Regions from separate parts of the Exiguobacterium sp. SH1S21 genome, predicted to be linked through region 3. Evidence: predicted binding sites of a transcription regulator. Region 3 holds the regulator's gene; each other region holds the start of a gene.
What was found. Region 3 encodes Rex, which represses fermentation and respiration genes when NADH is low (regulators of the CRP and FNR family bind a similar motif). Its sites were predicted from a motif close to TTGTGAAATATTTCACAA; they were not measured.
Positions count from the first base shown of each region.

Region 1: a site for Rex is predicted at 2,294-2,311, ahead of arcA (arginine deiminase). Genes of this name have one in related genera too.
Region 2: a site for Rex is predicted at 2,814-2,831, ahead of pflB (formate C-acetyltransferase). Genes of this name have one in related genera too.

Region 1 is NZ_SJUY01000001.1:574,600-580,988, reverse strand. It holds gene EVJ24_RS02825 (solute:sodium symporter family transporter) at 1-662, opposite strand, end outside; gene mgtE (magnesium transporter) at 806-2,164, opposite strand; gene arcA (arginine deiminase) at 2,500-3,729, shown strand; gene argF (ornithine carbamoyltransferase) at 3,746-4,774, shown strand; gene arcD (arginine-ornithine antiporter) at 4,828-6,303, shown strand; gene arcC (carbamate kinase) at 6,319-6,389, shown strand, end outside.
Region 2 is NZ_SJUY01000006.1:71,750-78,138, reverse strand. It holds gene EVJ24_RS09490 (hypothetical protein) at 1-245, shown strand, start outside; gene EVJ24_RS09485 (hypothetical protein) at 276-884, opposite strand; gene EVJ24_RS09480 (DEAD/DEAH box helicase) at 914-2,080, opposite strand; gene EVJ24_RS09475 (hypothetical protein) at 2,135-2,557, opposite strand; gene pflB (formate C-acetyltransferase) at 2,918-5,164, shown strand; gene pflA (pyruvate formate-lyase-activating protein) at 5,221-5,937, shown strand; gene EVJ24_RS09460 (NAD(P)-dependent malic enzyme) at 5,981-6,389, opposite strand, start outside.
Region 3 is NZ_SJUY01000009.1:89,509-95,897, reverse strand. It holds gene EVJ24_RS12640 (hypothetical protein) at 1-69, shown strand, start outside; gene EVJ24_RS12635 (hypothetical protein) at 185-580, opposite strand; gene EVJ24_RS12630 (ABC-F family ATP-binding cassette domain-containing protein) at 577-2,478, opposite strand; gene EVJ24_RS12625 (redox-sensing transcriptional repressor Rex) at 2,628-3,284, shown strand; gene EVJ24_RS12620 (twin-arginine translocase TatA/TatE family subunit) at 3,284-3,502, shown strand; gene tatC (twin-arginine translocase subunit TatC) at 3,506-4,294, shown strand; gene EVJ24_RS12610 (hypothetical protein) at 4,438-6,389, shown strand, end outside.

The DNA.
Region 1 (6,389 bases), on a different contig from region 3:
ACGACGCTGCCGTCGCCGAGTGCGATAAAGCCGAGCGTCGGGACGAGGAAGCCGATGATGATGAGCCCGATGCCGTTGAGTGTATCCGACACTGCGACGGCGCGGAGGCCGCCGAAAATGGCGTAGATAGCGCCGATGATACCGATGAACCAAATGACGAGCCAAAGTGACTGTTCAAAGCTGATCCCGAGCAGTTCGGGCACGTCGAAGAGCTGAAGGACCGCGAGTCCGCCGGAATAGAGCATCGACGGAATCGTGACGCACATGTAACCGAACAAGAACAAGAGGACGGTCAAGCGCCGGACGTCCTCGTCATAGCGTTGACTTAAAAACTCAGGGATCGTCGTGATCCCGATGCCGAGAAAGCGTGGCAGTAGGAATAGTGCCATGATGATGGCGGCAATCCCAGCCGTCACTTCCCATGCCATCGCCGACATGTTGCCGGCGAACGACTGCCCGTTCAAGCCGATCAACTGCTCGGCCGATAAGTTTGTGAGCAGGAGCGACCCGGCGATGAAGAGACCGGTCAGCCCGCGACCAGCCAAGAAGTAATCATCGGCGCTGTCGACTTTTCCTTTTGTCAGGCGATAGGATACGTAAGCGACGAGTCCCATGAATAAGGCTCCGGTCACTAATATGTATATAACTTGTTGAATCGTCACTATTTATCCCTCCTTGTATTACTTCTTATCTATAAGTACTTTTCGTAATTACCCGCCTGGCATGAGAATTATTTCCCATCATCGCTTTTGTAAACAAACCGTAACAAAGCTCACACGAAAAAAGACACCTGAAACGTCAGGTGTCAGAAAAAGCGAAGCAATGAAGTGGCGACAGTGAAGTAGATGATCAACCCGAGATTGTCCACGACCGTCGTGATGAATGGACCCGAGGCCACGGCTGGATCGAGTTTCAGGCGGTTGATCAAGAGCGGGACGAGTGTACCGACAATCGTGGCAACGCTCAGTGAGGCGAAAATCGACAAGCCGACGATCATGCCGATCAAGGCGCTATCGTACAGGACCGTGATGACCCCGAAAATAACGACCATACAGGCGAGTCCAAGCAGGACACCGGTTCCGAACTCCCGCCGAATCATCTTGGCGACATTTTTCCGATTGATCGTGCCGAGCGCAATCGAACGTACGGCGACGACGAGCGACTGGGTGGCGGCGTTTCCGGCCGATCCCATGACGAGTGGCATGAAGACGGCGAGCAAAACGATCGTCTCGAGCGTATCTTCAAATCCGCCGATCGTCGATGCGGTGATCATCCCGAGGAACATGAGGCTGATAATCCAAGGGGCACGTTTTTTCGCTGCCTCGACCGGGCCCATGTTGATGTCAGATGAGCCTTTCGTCGCGGACAGCTCTTCAAAGTCTTCGGTCGTCTCGCGTTCGATGACGTCCATGACGTCGTCGACGGTGATGATGCCGAGCAGGTGATCATCGCTATCGATGACCGGGAGCGCGAGCAAGTCATACTTTTGGACGGTTCGGGCCAAGTCTTCTTGATCGGCCATGACGTGGGCCGAAACGACCCGCCGCCCCATGATGTCAGCGATGAGATGGTCGAGTGGGGAGACGATCAAATCACGGAGCGACACAACGCCGACGAGACGTCGGTCTACATCGATTACATATAAATAGTAAATCGTTTCAGCTTCAGGACCGAGGTCACGCAACTCTTCGAGTGTCGCCCCGATCGTTTTGTCGGCCTGTAGCACGATGAACTCGGTCGTCATGATGGCGCCGGCCGTATCGTCCGGATAGCGCATCAAGTCTTTGACCTCGGTCGCCTCGGTCTCGTCCATCTGTTCGAATAGTTCGTTCATGAAATCGTCCGGAAGTTCGGTCATGAGGTCGGCGGCATTATCCGAGAACATATCGTTCAAGACGCTGACCGCATACGGACGTGGCATTTCTTGGATGAACTGCTGTTGTTCATCGAGCTCTAATTTTTCAAATAAATCGGTGTACTCTTCAGGTGATAAAGCGCTGTATACAAACGCTCGATCGGGTTGGTTAAGTTCGATGAAGAGATCAGCCTGTTCACCCGGGTGAAGTGTTAAAAACACGTCGCGGAAATCGACCGGATCCCCTTTTTGGATGAGCGCTGTCACTTGGGCTTCATGACGTGCGCGTTCTGTACGTTCGATGGCCATCGACTCACTTCCTTTTCTAAAGTCATTTTTCGTATCCTGTCGTTATCGTACCTTAATTTGAAAAGAAAAAATAATGGATTTTATTCACAGTTCATACATCGTGTATACATCATAACCGTCGCCCTCTCTTTGTTCATCGATTCACAATCGTTTGTTCATTCAGTTTGACTCATATTGTATCCATTTTTTTGTGGAATCGACCACAATCAGAACGTCGGAATTACCCGCCTCGGAATCGGGTAAGTTGATAATGTAAGGGTAGAAACACACCCGAATCACTAGGAGGAAGCGAGATGATATCGATGACGGATCAATTGACCGCACGGGATACGACGCTGAAACATCCGATTCACGTGTATTCAGAAATTGGTGAACTAAAGACTGTACTATTGAAGCGTCCAGGACGCGAACTTGAGAATTTGACGCCGGAGTATTTGGAACGACTCTTATTCGACGACATTCCACATTTGCCGGTCATTCAAAAAGAGCACGACTACTTTGCGAGCGTGCTGCAAAACCGGGGCGTCGAGGTGCTCTATTTAGAAAACTTGATGGCAGAGACGTTATCGCTGCCTGGCGTACGTGAACGATTCGTCGCCGACATTCTTTCGGAATCAAAATCAAATATTAACGGATCATACGAAACGCTCAAAGAGTATTTACTCGCTTATGATAACGAACAGTTGATCGAGACGGTCATGGCCGGCATCCGTAAAACCGAGATCAAGCGCGAAAAGCGCCGTCATCTGCACGAGATGATCGAGGACACGTATCCGTTCTTTCTCGACCCGATGCCGAACCTGTACTTTACGCGCGACCCGGCCGCGGCGATTGGGAACGGCTTGTCGATCAATCGCATGAAAGAACCGGCGCGTCGCCGCGAATCACTGTTCACACAATATATTATGAGATATCATCCGCGCTTTGCGAAGCACGACATCCCGATCTGGTCGGATCGTGATTACCGGTTCGCGATGGAAGGCGGGGACGAACTCGTCCTATCAAAAGAAGTCGTCGCCATCGGGATATCGGAACGGACGACCGCCCAAGGAATCGAGCGTGTCGCCCTCAACTTGCTCGCGAACGGAGGCACGTTCAAGAAAGTCATCGCCATCGAGATTCCGAAGTCGCGTGCGTTCATGCACCTTGATACCGTCTTCACGATGGTCGATCACGATAAGTTCACGATCCATCCGTTCATCCAAGGACCGGGCGGTAAGATGAACATCTTCGAACTGACGTTGAACGCAGAAGGTGAGCTACACATCACGCAACACAATGATTTGTTGAAAGTGTTGAAATCGGCTCTCGGTCTAGAGGAAATCGTGTTGATCCCATGTGGTGGTGGCGACCCAATCGCTGCGGCGCGCGAACAATGGAACGATGGGTCGAACACGCTCGCAATCGCCCCGGGTGTAGTCGTTACGTATGACCGGAACTACGTTTCGAACGAGCTGCTCCGTTCAGAAGGGGTCGAAGTCATCGAAATCATGTCGAGTGAGTTATCACGAGGCCGTGGAGGCCCACGTTGTATGAGTTGTCCGATTATCCGTGAAGATATTTAACGAGGAGGAGAAACACATGTCCACAACGTTCAACTTTGATTTGAAAGGTCGTCATTTCTTATCGCTTAACGAGTTTTCGCGGGACGAACTGAACTACTTGATCGACTTATCAGCAGCGTTCAAACGTCAAAAGAAACAAGGGATTCCCCACCGGATTTGTGAAGGCAAGAACGTGGCGCTCTTGTTTGAAAAACCGTCGACACGGACGCGCTGTGCGTTCACCGTTGCGGCAATTGACCTCGGTATGCATCCTGAATACCTCGGGAAATCGGATATTCAGTTCGGGAAAAAAGAATCGGTCCGTGATACGGCGATCGTGCTTGGACGCATGTTCGACGGCATCCAATTCCGTGGCTTCGCTCACGAAACGGTGGAAGGTCTTGCACGGGATGGCGGGGTCCCAGTTTGGAACGGTTTGACGGACTTGTATCATCCGACGCAAATTTTGGCCGACTTCTTGACCGTCAAAGAACAAAAAGGTGATTTGGAAGGCATTCGTTTCGTCTACGTTGGAGATGGACGCAACAATATGGGCAATACGCTGTTGATCGGTGGTGCGAAAGTCGGTATGGACATGCGAATCTGTGCACCGAAATCGCTCTGGCCGTCTGACGAGGTCGTCGATTACGCGCGTTCGGTCGCGGCTGAAACAGGGGCACGCATCACCTTGACGGAGAGTATCGACGAAGCTGTCGCTGATGCGGACGTCATCTATACCGATGTGTGGGTATCGATGGGCGAAGAAGCCGAGTTCGAAGAACGGATCAAGCTTCTTCATCCGTACCAAGTGAATATGGACATGGTCGAGAAGACCGGAAATAAAGATGTCATGTTTCTGCATTGCCTGCCGGCGTTCCACGATTTAGAGACCGAGGTCGGGCGAGCGATTCATGAACAATATGGACTGAAAGAGATGGAAGTGACCGACGAGGTGTTCCGCAGCCGCCATTCATACGTGTTCGATCAGGCGGAAAATCGGATGCACACGATCAAAGCCGTCATGGCGGCGACACTCACCGATACGTTTGAATGGCTCGAACGCTGACGAACGAGGAGGCATGTCCTCCTCATTCGTACTAAACGGAAGGGATGAGTTATATGTCTACTAAATTAGATCATGACTCAAGTGGTTCGGCTGGTGCAAGTCCTGGCAAAAAAGATCAACGGTTAGGTCTTGGTGCACTGACAGCCCTCGTCGTCGGTTCGATGATTGGAGGGGGCGCCTTCAACTTGGCGGCCGATTTGGCCCAAGGCGCGAACGCCGGAGCCATTTTGATCGGGTGGGTCATCACCGGTATCGGGATTATCACGCTCGGTCTCAGTTTTCAGAACTTGACGATGCGTCGCCCTGACCTAGACGGCGGGGTATACAGTTACGCTCGCGCCGGCTTTGGCCAGTTCGTCGGCTTCAACTCGGCGTGGGGCTATTGGTTATCCGCTTGGCTCGGTAACGTCGCCTACGCCACACTATTGTTCAGCTCGGTCGGTTACTTTTTCCCGATTTTTGAAGGTGGTCAAAACATCGCCTCGATTATCGGCGCCTCCATCATGCTCTGGCTCGTACACTCGTTGATTTTACGAGGTATCCACGAAGCATCGATGATCAACATCATCACGACGATTGCGAAACTCGTTCCGATTTTTGCCTTTATCACCATCACCTTGTTCTTCTTCAATATCGATAACTTCACGTTCGACTTTTGGGGCCAAGGCGGCTTCTCGTGGGGCAGTGTGAGAGACCAAGTCGTGTCGACGATGCTCGTCACGCTTTGGGTATTCATCGGTGTCGAAGGGGCGGTCGTCTTGTCGGGCCGGGCCCGTAAGCGCTCGGACGTCGGGAAAGCGACCGTCATCGGCTTACTCGGCACGCTCGTTATTTACTTGCTCATCTCGATCATGTCACTCGGATTGCTGAACCCTGAGAGCGTGGCGAACGCTTCGCAACCGGCGATGGCGTACTTGCTCGAATCGGCTGTCGGACCGTGGGGCGCGATGCTGATCAACGGGGGCCTCGTCATCTCGGTACTCGGTGCTTGGCTTGGATGGACGTTGCTTGCGGCGGAAATTCCATTTGTCGCCGGTAAAGACGGTGTCTTCCCGAAATGGTTCACGAAAGAGAATAAAAATAACGCACCGGCCAATGCACTCTGGCTCACAAACGGGTTGATTCAGTTGTTCCTCTTCACCTTCCTGTTCTCAGACGCTGCTTATAACTTTGCGTTCTCACTCGCTTCGAGTGCCATCTTGATCCCGTATGCGTTCTCGGCGTTCTACCAAGTCAAAGTCGCCAAAAACGGGATTGGCTATGATGCCGGGGAACGTCGGACGCGTGACCTTATTATCGGTGCGGTCGCCTCGATTTACGGGATCTGGTTGATCTATGCGGCCGGGATCGATTATTTGCTGCTCACGACACTTCTGTATGCACCAGGGACGCTGCTCTATATTAAAGCGCAGCGTGAGAATGGAATTAAGACGTTGACGAAAACCGAATGGATCGTGGCTGGTATCTTGACCGGACTCGCGATCTTGGCAGTCGTACGGATTGTATCAGGCAACATCTCAGTCATATGATCGGGGGAATCGAGCATGCGTAACAAACGAGTGGTCATCGCCTTAGGCGGGAATGCGATTCAACAAGGAAAAGATGCGACGGCGGG
Region 2 (6,389 bases), on a different contig from region 3:
AAGAAGAGGGGACTGAACTCGTCGTCGACTTGAAAACGGGTAAATCATCGACGCGTCAAGTCATCGATGGTTCGGTCGGCACGACTTCATACGTCGGAGACCGACTGTATCATGCCCGTCCGATAAAAGAGGGCGCCGTCATCGATGTATATGAAGATGGAAAATCCATAGCGAGCGCCGTCGTGAAAGCGACGAACGATGAGGCGAAAGCATTGTTATCCAATACGGAGTATTATGTGGAATAACAAATAAACCGAGAGGCGGCTGCCTCTCGGTTATTTCGTTGGCTTCGGGATGATGACCCCTTCTTCTAAATCAAGCAACATATCGATCAGTTCCGCACAAAACTCAGGGAATTGATCGAGGAATGCACCTGGACCGACCTCATCCGTAAAGTCGATGTACAGGTCCGCTACGTTGCCAGCCATCTTCGCTGGAAGTGCGAGGAAGGCCGACCCGAAGCGCCAGCTGCCACGGATGTCGAGCAGCTTGCCGAGCATGACGTCGCCTGGTTCGCGTACTTCCGGAAGCATTACCTTGTACGTCTCTTTCGTCTCCCAATCACGTAAGCCGTCTTCGGTCACTTCAAACACAGAGCACCGGGGGACGGCGAGACCACGCAAGGCGTGATAAAGGGCGGGTGACATATCGGCTTTATGGTCCGCCAAATAGCGGCCGTGCGGTGTCATCCCGTCCTCATCCGTCTCAAAGAAGACGGCCCAATCGATGAACAAATCACGGAACAGTTCGGCGTCTTTCAAGTGCCACGTGCCTTCCGAAGCGATCTCTTGGATGTAGTTCGTCCATTGCGTGCTGCGTGCGAGTGCCGCTTGCTCGTATAACTTTTTCAGTTCGGCCAGCAATTCGGACTCTTCGACGAGCAAAGGGAAGGGAATTACTTTCCGGTCTTTTTTCATCGCCGTGGTCCTCGCTTGTCTGCAGGACGTTTGACGACCGGCGGTTTGTCTTCGATCCGTTTCTCGATGACTTCGCCACGGTAAATCTCAAGCTCTTTCAATTCGACACCGAGCTGGCGGGCGAACGATTTTAAGTGCGTCAAATCTTCCGGAGTCACGATCGACAGGACCGTACCGGCCGCGTTACCGCGAGCGGTCCGTCCTGAGCGGTGGATGAAGTCATCGGTCGATTCAGGTAAATCGAAATGGACGACGTGCGTCACTTCATCGATGTCGAGTCCGCGCGCTGCGAGACCCGTCGTGATGAGGAGCGGATATTCGCCTTTACGGAATTCGCGGAGCGTCTCGACGCGGGCACGTTTCCCTTTCAAGCTATCGAGCATACGGTAGTTCACTTTCATCTTATCGAGCTCACCTTTGAGCGGCGGTAAGAACGAGCGGTTGTTGATGAAGGCGAGCACTTTGACACCGTCGACGTGTGATAGGCGACGAAGCAATTCTGGCTTATAGCGACGTGTCGTCAACATATAGCCGTACGTCACTTGAGCACTGACAGTCCGTTCGACCTTCACGTGAACCGGTTCTTTCAAGAACGGGGCAGCCCAGGCTTGGAGCGTATCCGTCAACGTCGCCGAAACGAGTGAGATTTGATGCTCGTGCGCCGTATGGTTGATGATGCGCTCAGCCGCTTCCGTCAATCCGCTGTCGATGATTTGATCGGCTTCATCGAGCACAATCGTATGCGTTTCGTGCAGTTTAAGTTTTTTCTTCTCGATCAATTCAACGAGACGTCCTGGTGTCCCGACGATCAAATGCGGTTTTTTCTTCAAGCGATCGATTTGGCGCTTCAGTTCGACGCCACCGATGAACGAGGCGATCCGAACGTCACCTTTTTCGGTGAAACGTTGCGCCACCGTTTGGATCTGCATGACGAGTTCGCGCGTTGGTGCGACGATGACGACTTGGATGCGATCGTTCGAGGCATCGATTTTTTCAATAGCGGGTAAAAGATAAGCGAGTGTCTTACCTGTTCCTGTCGGTGCTTCGATCGTGACGTCTTTTCCTTCTAAAAGGGGCGGGAACGCTTCCGCTTGGACCGGCATCGGTTCGTTAAAGCCAAGGCGTTTCCAGGCTTCGTTAATGAATGGTTTTGTAAAGTTCATATCAGTTCTCCTTATCGTTGGGCAAAAACAAAGGAAGCATAAGCGCTCCCTGGTTCAAATATAGCGAACATGTTCCGTGTCTTGGTCAATTGATGAACGGAGCGTCTGTGTGTACACTTGTCCGTCCTCGACGAGTTTGATGTGCACGTCGATGTGCTCAGGCGAGGCTTCGACACCTTCGACCGTGAAGCCTTGATACACGCGGTATTCCAATTCTTTGAGCAATTTTGCATAGGCGTTTAGTTCTGGATACGTCGTCGCGACGTCGATTGGGCGTGACACGAGTGCGACCATTAAATGGTCACGGAAATCAATGAAATCTTCATTCTCGATATCGTCATCAAAGCGAATCCAAAAGCCTTTTTCTTCAAATTCTGTGATAAATCCGTCGCGCTTGTCTCCAGCCTCTTCGACTTTAAGGGAGATGCGGTCACCGGCTTTTAAGTTATGCTCGGCTGTTAATGGTTCATACGTCATGGGAAGAACCCCTTCCTCTTCTACAATGTTCTGCTTCCATTGTGCTCGATATAAGGCAAAAATTCAAGTTCTATCCCGAACCTGTGAGTTAAGTCACTACAAAAACTGTATGATTTTTCACAACTCCTTAAAAATAATACAGGATTCACAAGAACGTTAACGGATAGGGATTCGTCTGTTTCTATGTAAGTTAAAAAATGACTATAACAGATAAAATAGCGCTTACAAAAACGGCATAACACCAATGTTCATGAGATTGTTACAACTTTCACAAGAATGTAAAACATATTGTTCACGTTTTCACGTACACTCATATTATAAGGAATCAGGCAGTTATCTCAACTATGAGGAGTGACCATAATGGCAACTGAAATTAAATCAGCCTGGTCAGGATTTGTTCCTGGGCAGTGGACGAACGAAGTGAATGTCGGTGAATTTATCCGCTTGAACCGCCACGAGTATACAGGGGATGACCGTTTCTTAGTCGGACCGACAGAGGCGACGAATCGTCTTTGGGGACAAGTGATGGAATTGACGAAAGAAGAACGGGAACGCGGGGGCGTTTGGGACGTCGATCAAAACACGCCGTCGACAATCATCTCACACGGACCTGGGTACTTAAATAAAGACCTTGAAAAAGTCGTCGGTGTCCAAACGGACGAACCGTTCAAACGCTCGATTCATCCGAACGGCGGCATTCGCATGGTCGACGCCGCGCTCGAGTCATACGGCTTCGAACCAAATCCTGAAATCACAAAAATCTATTCAGACATTCGTAAAACACACAACCAAGGTGTTTTCGATGCCTACACACCAGAGATGCGGGCAGCACGTAAGTCAGGGATCATCACAGGTCTCCCAGACGCATACGGACGTGGCCGGATCATCGGTGACTACCGTCGCGTTGCCTTGTACGGTTTAGACTTCTTGATTGCCGAGCGTAAAAAAGATTTGGCGAACAATGGCGGTTTCCTCTCGGAAGCAGACATTCGGACGCGGGAAGAGATGTCTGAACAGCTTCGTGCCCTTCAAGAATTGAAACAACTCGGCGCTGCTTACGGATTCGACCTCGGTCGCCCGGCTGAAACGACGCAAGAAGCCTATCAATGGGTATATCTCGCTTACCTTGCAGCTGTCAAAGAACAAAACGGTGCGGCGATGTCTCTCGGACGCGTATCGACATTCCTTGACGTGTACGCTGAGCGTGACATGGCGGCGGGCCGTTTGACAGAGTCAGACGTCCAAGAAATCGTCGATCACTTCATCATGAAACTCCGCATCGTCAAATTCTTGCGGACGCCTGACTATAACGAATTGTTCTCTGGAGATCCAACGTGGGTCACGGAATCAATCGGTGGGATGAGTGAGGATGGCCGTTCGAACGTCACGAAGAGCTCGTTCCGTTTCCTTCACTCGCTCACAAACCTCGGCCCGGCACCAGAACCGAACTTGACGGTACTTTGGTCGACGAAATTACCGGAAGGATTCAAACAATATTGCGCGAAGATGTCGATTGAGACGTCGGCGATCCAATACGAGAACGACGATCTCATGCTTCCAGAGTTTGGTGACGATTACGGCATCGCCTGCTGTGTGTCACCGATGAAGATCGGCAAACAGATGCAGTTCTTCGGTGCCCGTGCCAATATGGCGAAAGCACTCCTCTACAGCATGAACGGTGGACGCGATGAGAAGAGCGGCGATCAAATTGCTCCGGCTTGGGACATGAACACAGAAGACGTCCTCACGTACGATAAAGTGTACGCTGACTTCGACCGGACGCTCGACTGGCTCGCGGAGCTTTACGTCAACACACTCAACGTCATTCACTTCATGCACGATAAATACGCGTACGAACGGATTGAAATGGCGCTCCACGACCCTGAAATCTTACGGACGATGGCTTGTGGTATCGCTGGCCTTTCGGTGACGGCCGACAGCTTGTCAGCAATCAAATATGCGACGGTCAAACCGGTCCGGAATGAATTCGGCATCGCCGTCGACTTTGAAACAGAAGGCGACTTCCCGAAATTCGGAAACAACGATGACCGTGTCGACGCGATCGCTGTCGAACTCGTAGAATCGTTCATGGAAAAAGTCCGGAAACACAAAACGTACCGCGACGCGCTTCATACGCAGTCGGTCTTGACGATCACGTCGAACGTCGTCTACGGCAAGAAAACAGGGAATACGCCGGACGGCCGTCGTGCTGGTGAGCCGTTCGCACCGGGTGCGAACCCGATGCACGGCCGCGATACGAAAGGAGCGGCAGCGTCGCTCTCGTCAGTCGCTAAACTTCCGTTCGAACACGCGCAAGACGGTATCTCATACACGTTCTCGATCGTACCGAAAGCACTCGGTAAAGAAGACGTCGCACGTGAACTTAACTTGGCGGCACTTCTTGACGGCTATATGGGTGGCGAGCACAAAGGTCACCACTTGAACGTCAACGTCTTCAACCGTGAGACGTTGCTCGACGCCATGGAACATCCAGAAGAGTATCCGCAGCTCACGATCCGCGTATCAGGTTACGCCGTCAACTTCATCAAGTTGACACGCGAGCAACAGATCGACGTCATCAACCGGACGTTCCACGGTTCATTATAAGTAAAGGCTTGGCGGCCTTCGCTTGAAGGCCGCTCATTCGTTAGGAGGTCATCTCGATGACAATGGGATATGTACACTCGGTCGAATCGTTTGGAACCGTTGACGGCCCGGGAATTCGTTTTATCGTCTTTTTGCAAGGTTGTGCGCTTCGCTGCTTGTATTGCCACAACGCTGATACGTGGGATTTTAAAAAGAATAACCATCGTTCGGCCGAGGACGTCATTCAAGAAGCGCTCAGCTATCGTCCGTTCATGGAAGCATCAAAAGGCGGCATTACAATTTCAGGGGGCGATCCGCTCGCGCAGCCAGAGTTTTTAGAAGCGCTGTTGCGTGAAGCGAAAAAACACGGGCTCCACACGACGCTCGATACGTCGGGTGCACTCCGTCCCCCTAACCTTGACGCCATCTTAGACCACACCGACCTCGTCTTGCTCGATATTAAACACATCGATGACGACATGTGCAAGAAACTGACAGGACGGAGCAACGCCAACACGCTCGCGCTTGCTGAACACTTATCCGAGCGCGGAACGAAAATGTGGATTCGCCACGTCCTTGTCCCGGAATGGACGCTGGATGAAGGGGCGCTCCGGCGCACGGCGGCGTTCATTCAAAAACTCGACCACGTCGAGAAAGTCGAAATCTTGCCGTATCATGAGATGGGCGTCTATAAATGGGAGGCGCTCGGCCTCGACTATCCGTTAAAAGGCATCAAACCACCGACGGCGGAAGAAGTCGAATGGGCGGAAGGAATCTTGCAAGGTACGGTATAAAAAAACTGCGCAGCCTCTCTTGAGGACTGCGCAGTTTTTCATGTTATAGCCGCTTATCACGTACGTGGCGGCGGATAGCGTCCTCGTCGAGCGGACGGTTGGCAACACCGGTCTCGACAGCGGTCTTCGCGACAGCGATTGCGACGGTCGGTGCGACCCGCTCGTCGAACGGACTCGGGATGACGATGCCGTTCGCGAGGTCTTCTTCTGTCAATAAGTCGGCGATCGCATGGACGGCCGCTTCTTTCATCTCTTCGTTGATCTCTGACGCCCGGACGTCGAGCGCCCCACGGAAAATACCGGGGAAGGCGAGGACGTTGTTCACTTGGTTGGCGAAGTCCGAGCGACCGGTCGCGACGATGCGGGCACCAGCGGAAGTCGCGAGATCCGGCATAATCTCCGGCACCGGGTTCGCGAGGGCGAAGATGATCGAATCTGTGGCCATCGAGCGG
Region 3 (6,389 bases):
ACCCTTAATGTAATTGATCTTGGGGAAGAGTATATTATTAAACCTCTACATAGTTATCAAAATGAATAAGATAAAAAAGTTATAGCTTTTAGTTAAAACCATAATATCTTTAGTAGAAAATAGACATAACAATAGACCGTATCCTTATAAAGAGGAGCGGTCTATTTATATGGTGTATTTTGGGTTAACGATAGTTCTCTCGATACCATGTGTTAATACGGCTCACGATGAAGACGACCAAGGCGAGCACCCACATGAACAGCGTCTCTTGATAGAAGTGGCCCCAGACCGAGCCGGGCGTATAGAAGCTATGCACCGTGACATCGACCGGCCAAATGACGAGCCGGATGAACAACGTGCTCATAAGCAAGCCGCTGAACAGGCTGATGACGATACCGGACCATGTTTGGATGATGAACCCGACGACGATCGGCAGGAAGTAAAACAAAATGATCGGGACGTTCGTCGCCTCGCCGCGGATGAGTTCCGAGATATACTCGGTCCCACTCGGCACGATGTAGACGAACCCGGTCAGGAACGCATGCATCCAATCGATCCGCATGGCACGGGAACGCATCATGAATGGAGTTCCTCCCATTCTGCGAACAGTTCTGTGATCGACTCTTTCGTCGCATCGGACTCGGTCGACAGTTCTTGGGCGCGGGCGAAGTCGTTGAACACGTCCGGTTCGCATAACAGCTGCTCGATTTCTTCAAGCCGCGCTTCGTGGCGCTCGATTGTCAGCTCGATCTCTTCGACCCGCTGTTTCAACCGGCGTTCTTCGCGCTGCTGTTCCTTGTCGGCGCGCTGCTTCTTGACGACGACTTGTTTCGTCTCCTCGCGGGCGAGCCGGGCAAGGTCCTCGAGCTCTTCTTTCTTCTCGACGTAATACGAGTAGTCGCCGAGGTACTCATCGATGCCGTTCGGCGTGATCTCTAAGACACGCGTCGCGAGCCGGTCGATGAAGTAACGGTCGTGGGAGACGAACAGGATCGTCCCAGGATAGTCGACGAGCGCGTTCTCGAGGATCATCTTCGAGTCGAGGTCCAAGTGGTTCGTCGGCTCATCCAAGACGAGCAAGTTCGGTTGCTCGAGCTTGAGCTTGGCGAGCGTCAGCCGGGCCCGTTCGCCGCCGGATAGTTCTTGGACGCGTTTCATGACGTCGTCGCCGCTGAACAAGAACTGGCCGAGCAGACTGCGGACTTCTTGCTCGCGCATGAGCGGCCAGTCGTTCCAAATCTCATCGATGACGCGGTTCGCGTCCGACAAGTTCTGTTGTTCCTGGTCGTAGTAGCCGATCTCGACGCCGGTACCGTAGCGGATGTCACCGGTGAGCGGTGGTTGTTGTTTCGTCAACACTTTGAGGAGCGTCGATTTGCCGACCCCGTTCGGGCCGACGAGGGCGACCGACTCGCCGCGCTGCAGTTGGAAACGCAAGTGTTGTGCGATCGGTTCTTCGTAGCCGATGGCGAGGTCGCTGCCGCTCAACACATCGTTCCCGCTTTGACGTTTGATCGAGAACGACAACACCGCGCTCCGCTCATCACCGTCCGGCACGTCCATGCGGTCGATCTTCTCGAGCCGCTTGCGGACGCTTTGGGCGCGTTTCGTCGTCGTCGCCCGGGCAATGTTCCGTTGGATGAAGTCTTGCATCTTGGCGATCTCTTCTTGTTGCGAATCGAACTGTTTCTTCTCTTGCTCGTAGAGCGCGGCCTTCTGCTCGAGGAATTTCGTATAGTTCCCGACGAAGCGGCGGCTGCGGTTGCGTGACAGCTCGTAGACGACAGAGACGACGCGGTCGAGGAAGTAACGGTCGTGGGAGACGATGAGGACGGCACCTTTATAGCCGCTCAAATATTTCTCGAGCCAGCTGAGCGTCTCGATGTCCAAATGGTTCGTCGGCTCATCCAAGATGAGCAGGTCCGGGCTTTGCAGGAGCATCTTCGCTAAGGCAAGACGTGTCCGCTGTCCGCCTGAGAGCGTATCGATCCGACGTTCGAAGTCGTCCGGATAAAACCGCATCCCGTGCAAGATCGAGCGGATCGTCGCTTCATACTGATAGCCGCCGCGGTCTTTGAACGTGTGCTGCTCCTCGTCATACGCCGCGAGCAGACGCTCGTAGGCGGCCGGGTCGTTCAAGATCCGCTCCGAACCCATGTCTTGCTCCATCTGGCGGAGCGTCTTCTCCTGTTCGATCAAGTCGGTGAAGACGGTGAGCATCTCGTTCCACATCGTCTCGTTCGATTCTAATCCTGAGTCTTGGGCGAGGTAGCCGATCGTCACGTCTTTTGGCTTCATGATGTCGCCCGAGTCATAGTTGTACTCGCCGGCGATGACTTTTAACAGCGTCGACTTACCGGCGCCGTTGCGGCCGACGAGGGCGACGCGTTCGCCTTCTTGGATTTCTAGTTTGACATTCTCTAAAATCGGCTCGACGCCGAACGATTTGGATAAGTTGTTGACTTGCAGTAGGATCAAGTGAAAAAACCCCTTTCTCTCTGTTTAGTATACTTTATTTCTTCCCCTTTTCAGGTATATTCATTGAGTGCTTATGTGAATTCGTTTACAATCAAGGTGTATGAAATCAGATTCGTTTGAAACGCGTCGTAAAAAGGAGGCTCTTTCCGTTGAGTCAAAACGAACCAAAGATTCCGCAAGCGACAGCCAAACGGTTGCCACTATACTATCGGTTTATCCAAAGCCTACATTCGTCAGGGAAACAGCGTGTCTCTTCTGCTGAACTGAGCGAGGCGGTCAAGGTCGATTCGGCAACGATTCGCCGTGACTTCTCATACTTCGGTGCGCTCGGTAAAAAGGGATATGGCTATAACGTACAGTATCTGTTAGAATTTTTCCGTAAGACGCTGAATCAAGACGAGATCACGAACGTCGCCTTGGTCGGGGTCGGTCATCTCGGGACAGCGTTCGTCAACTATAACTTCCTTAAAAACAATAACACACATATCGTCGTCGGGTTCGACGCAGACGAGACAAAAGTCGGCACGACGATGTCAGGTGTCCCGATTCATCACGTCGATGAGATGGAACAGATCATGAAGCAAAACAAGATCGATGTCGCCATCCTCACGGTCCCGTCCGCTTACGCGCAACCGGTCGCCGATGATTTGGTCCGCTATGGCGTTCGAGGAATCTTGAACTTCACGCCGGCACGATTGACTGTACCGGACACGGTCCGCGTCCATCATATCGACTTGTCGATCGAACTCCAGTCGCTCATTTACTTTATGCAACACTATCCATCCGCTGAGGGGGTCCATCAATAATGGAATTTCTACAATCATCACTCGTCGTCGGTATGCCAGGTGGCGTCAGTATTTTCGTCATCGCCATCATCGCGCTCATCCTCTTCGGGCCGAAGAAATTGCCAGAGTTCGGCCGGGCAGCAGGGCAGACGCTCCGTGAGTTCAAAAATGCCACGAACGGTATGATGAAAGAGCACGACGAGACCGACAAGAAAGAAATTGAGAAGAAAGAGCAGTAAGCCATGAGCCATCAACCTGATCAAGAACGGGCACTGTCCGATCACTTGACAGAGCTGCGGAGACGACTGATGCTGTCGGCATTTGTCGTCTTTGCCTTCTTTCTGATCGCTTTGCCGAGTGTCAAGTACGTGCTCGCCTATCTGCAGGCGGACCTCGTCGAACGAGGGCTCGAGCTGAACGCCTTTGGGGTCGCGGACCCGCTCATGATCTACTTGAACTTGGCGCTCGTCATCGGGCTCGTCGCATCGGGTCCATTTCTACTGTATCAACTGTGGGCGTTCGTCGCACCTGGTCTGCATCCGAATGAACGAAAATGGACGCTCGCCTATATCCCGGTCATCTTTATCTTGTTCCTCATCGGTCTCGCATTCGCCTACTATTGGTTGTTCCCGCTCGTCCTCGATATCTCGACGGACCTCGGGCAAGACCTCGGTCTGACACAGATCATCGGAGCGACGAACTATTTCACGTTCCTGTTGCAGCTGACGATCCCGTTCGGGCTGTTGTTCCAACTTCCGGTCGTGACGATGTTCTTGACACGCATCGGTGTCGTGACACCGTACTTCCTCTCGAAAATTCGGAAGTACGCTTACTTCGCCTTGTTCGTCATCGCGGCATTCATCACGCCGCCGGATTTGACGTCGCACCTCATGGTGTCGCTGCCGCTCTTCTTCCTATATGAGATCAGCTTATCGATCTCGCGCGTGACGTATCGCGGTGTGCTCCGACGTGAGAAAGAAGCGCAAGTGAAAGAACAGATGGATTTGATGAAACAAATGAATGAGAAATGAACACTACGTCATGAGACGGAGTGTTCTTTTTTTAAAATTTAGGGCTATTCAATTTTGAAAAAACAACTTAAAATTAGTAATGTTAAATCAAAAATGGATTATTTTTGAAAGTTATGTATTCATAAACAGAAATGAGGAGAACGATGAACAAATGGTTATGGAGCATACTCGTTGTGCTCGTCATGGTGGCGGCGCCCGGATTAGATGTTCGGGCAGATAGTTATGCCAAGCCTGAAATTATTCCGGCGGGAGAAGTGGTAGGAAATAGTGAATATGTGTGGCGCTCGGGAGATCCTGAGACGCTCGTACATGTGAAGACCGGTGAAGTCTATACATTACCGATTCGAGTGTCTGCTGCTTATAATATTTATGCGATCGGGGACGGCCGATTTATGTTAAAAGGGTGGCCGGAGTGGGTGATGTGGGATATACGTACGAATGTAGCGACGACATTCCCAATCGAAGCAGGAAGTGAGAATCGACTCGTCTCAACGAATGTAACAACAGGAATGATGTTATGGGCTGATGACGAAAAGTATATCATCACATCGATGTCAGGTGATATTCGCGGATCACTCACGAAAGGCAGTGGTCAGGTATACAGTTTGCTCGACGATGGGAACGTCCTCGCGTTCGCCGGCGGTCAAGTGACGAAGCGGACGGTTACAGGAGAAGTGCTTGAGACAATCAGTTCCTATTCAGGACAGGTGAAGTGGGCCCGTCACATCAAAGAAGCGAATCAATGGTTCGTAATCAAAAGCGATGACTCGGAGCACATGTTTATTTTCGATTTGGCGACGAAACGATGGATTGAGAAAGATGCGCCAGACGTAAGTAATCTTACGTGGAAAGACGGCACCTACTACTTTATGACGCGAGAAATGTATACGACATTCTATGTCAGTTATAACGTCAGCACGAATGAGTGGAAAGAGGCACCAATTGATGACGCTGACATTCGACAACACGGTCCTTGGTACGTTTTTGGCATGAAGAAGACGGAGGTCTACACACCGGAGTCTTTATGGAAAGCGCCATGGCAATTGAATATTAATGTTCCGAAAACGACGACTCGCTATGAGGTAGGTCGTCCCTATGAGGTCAGCGGAACGGCGACACTCGTCGATGGAACAGCCTTACCGATTCCATGGACTGAGCTGACTGCACGTTTAGCCTATCAAGACGATCCATTCGTTTGGGAGCAAGGGAAACTGACGCTACAGACGAATGAATCGTATGACATGATTTTTAAGTGGAACGATTTTGAGCGACGGTTAGACTTATGGGCATCGAAATATGTGCCGCTCACGCTCGACCCGCCAACCGGTGTCTTAGGCCCAATCAGCGGGAAGACGGCACCGAACACGCCGGTGTTTGTCAGCGTGACGAAAAACTTGTATCAATCGAATTCATCGGATTCATTGTTGAACTATCAATCGACGACGGTCCAATCAGATGAATCAGGGCGCTATACGTGGCAACCGGCGCGTTGGTTCACACCGGGGTCTCGCGTGACCGTGAAAATCGGTAGTAAGTCTGGCGTGTACGCCGAACCAATCGAACTTCAGACGGTCAAGGAGAGTGAGGAGACGTCACCTAACGGCATCTCGGTTCTGACGAAAACCGTCACTTCAGGTGTCACGTTAAAAACGACGCCGAACGCCTCGGTGGATGTGTTGATTCGCAGTGGGAAATACTACGAAATTTCGAATGAGCAGGCAGATGAGGACGGACTCATTTCGATTAAAGAGTTCAATACGATGCCTGTAGACATCGGAACAAAAGTCTACTTCAAATTAAAAGAGGCACCCGCTTCAGCGTTCCGACTCACAACCGTGGAGACAAGAGTGGAACCGCCTGTCTTTACTTGGACTCGGACACCGTTGATTTATGACAAATCCATCAACGTTACATCGAATACCGATCAGGCCTATCGCATTTATCGAAATGGGATGCATGTGGCGACAACACGTGCGATGCCGTACACGTTTGACACCCCACTGAAAGAAGGGGATGTCATCCTCGTCACACGCTCGAGCGGCGATGCGACGTACGAACTCACGAAGACGGTCCGTGCGTTCACTCCGACGCTCAG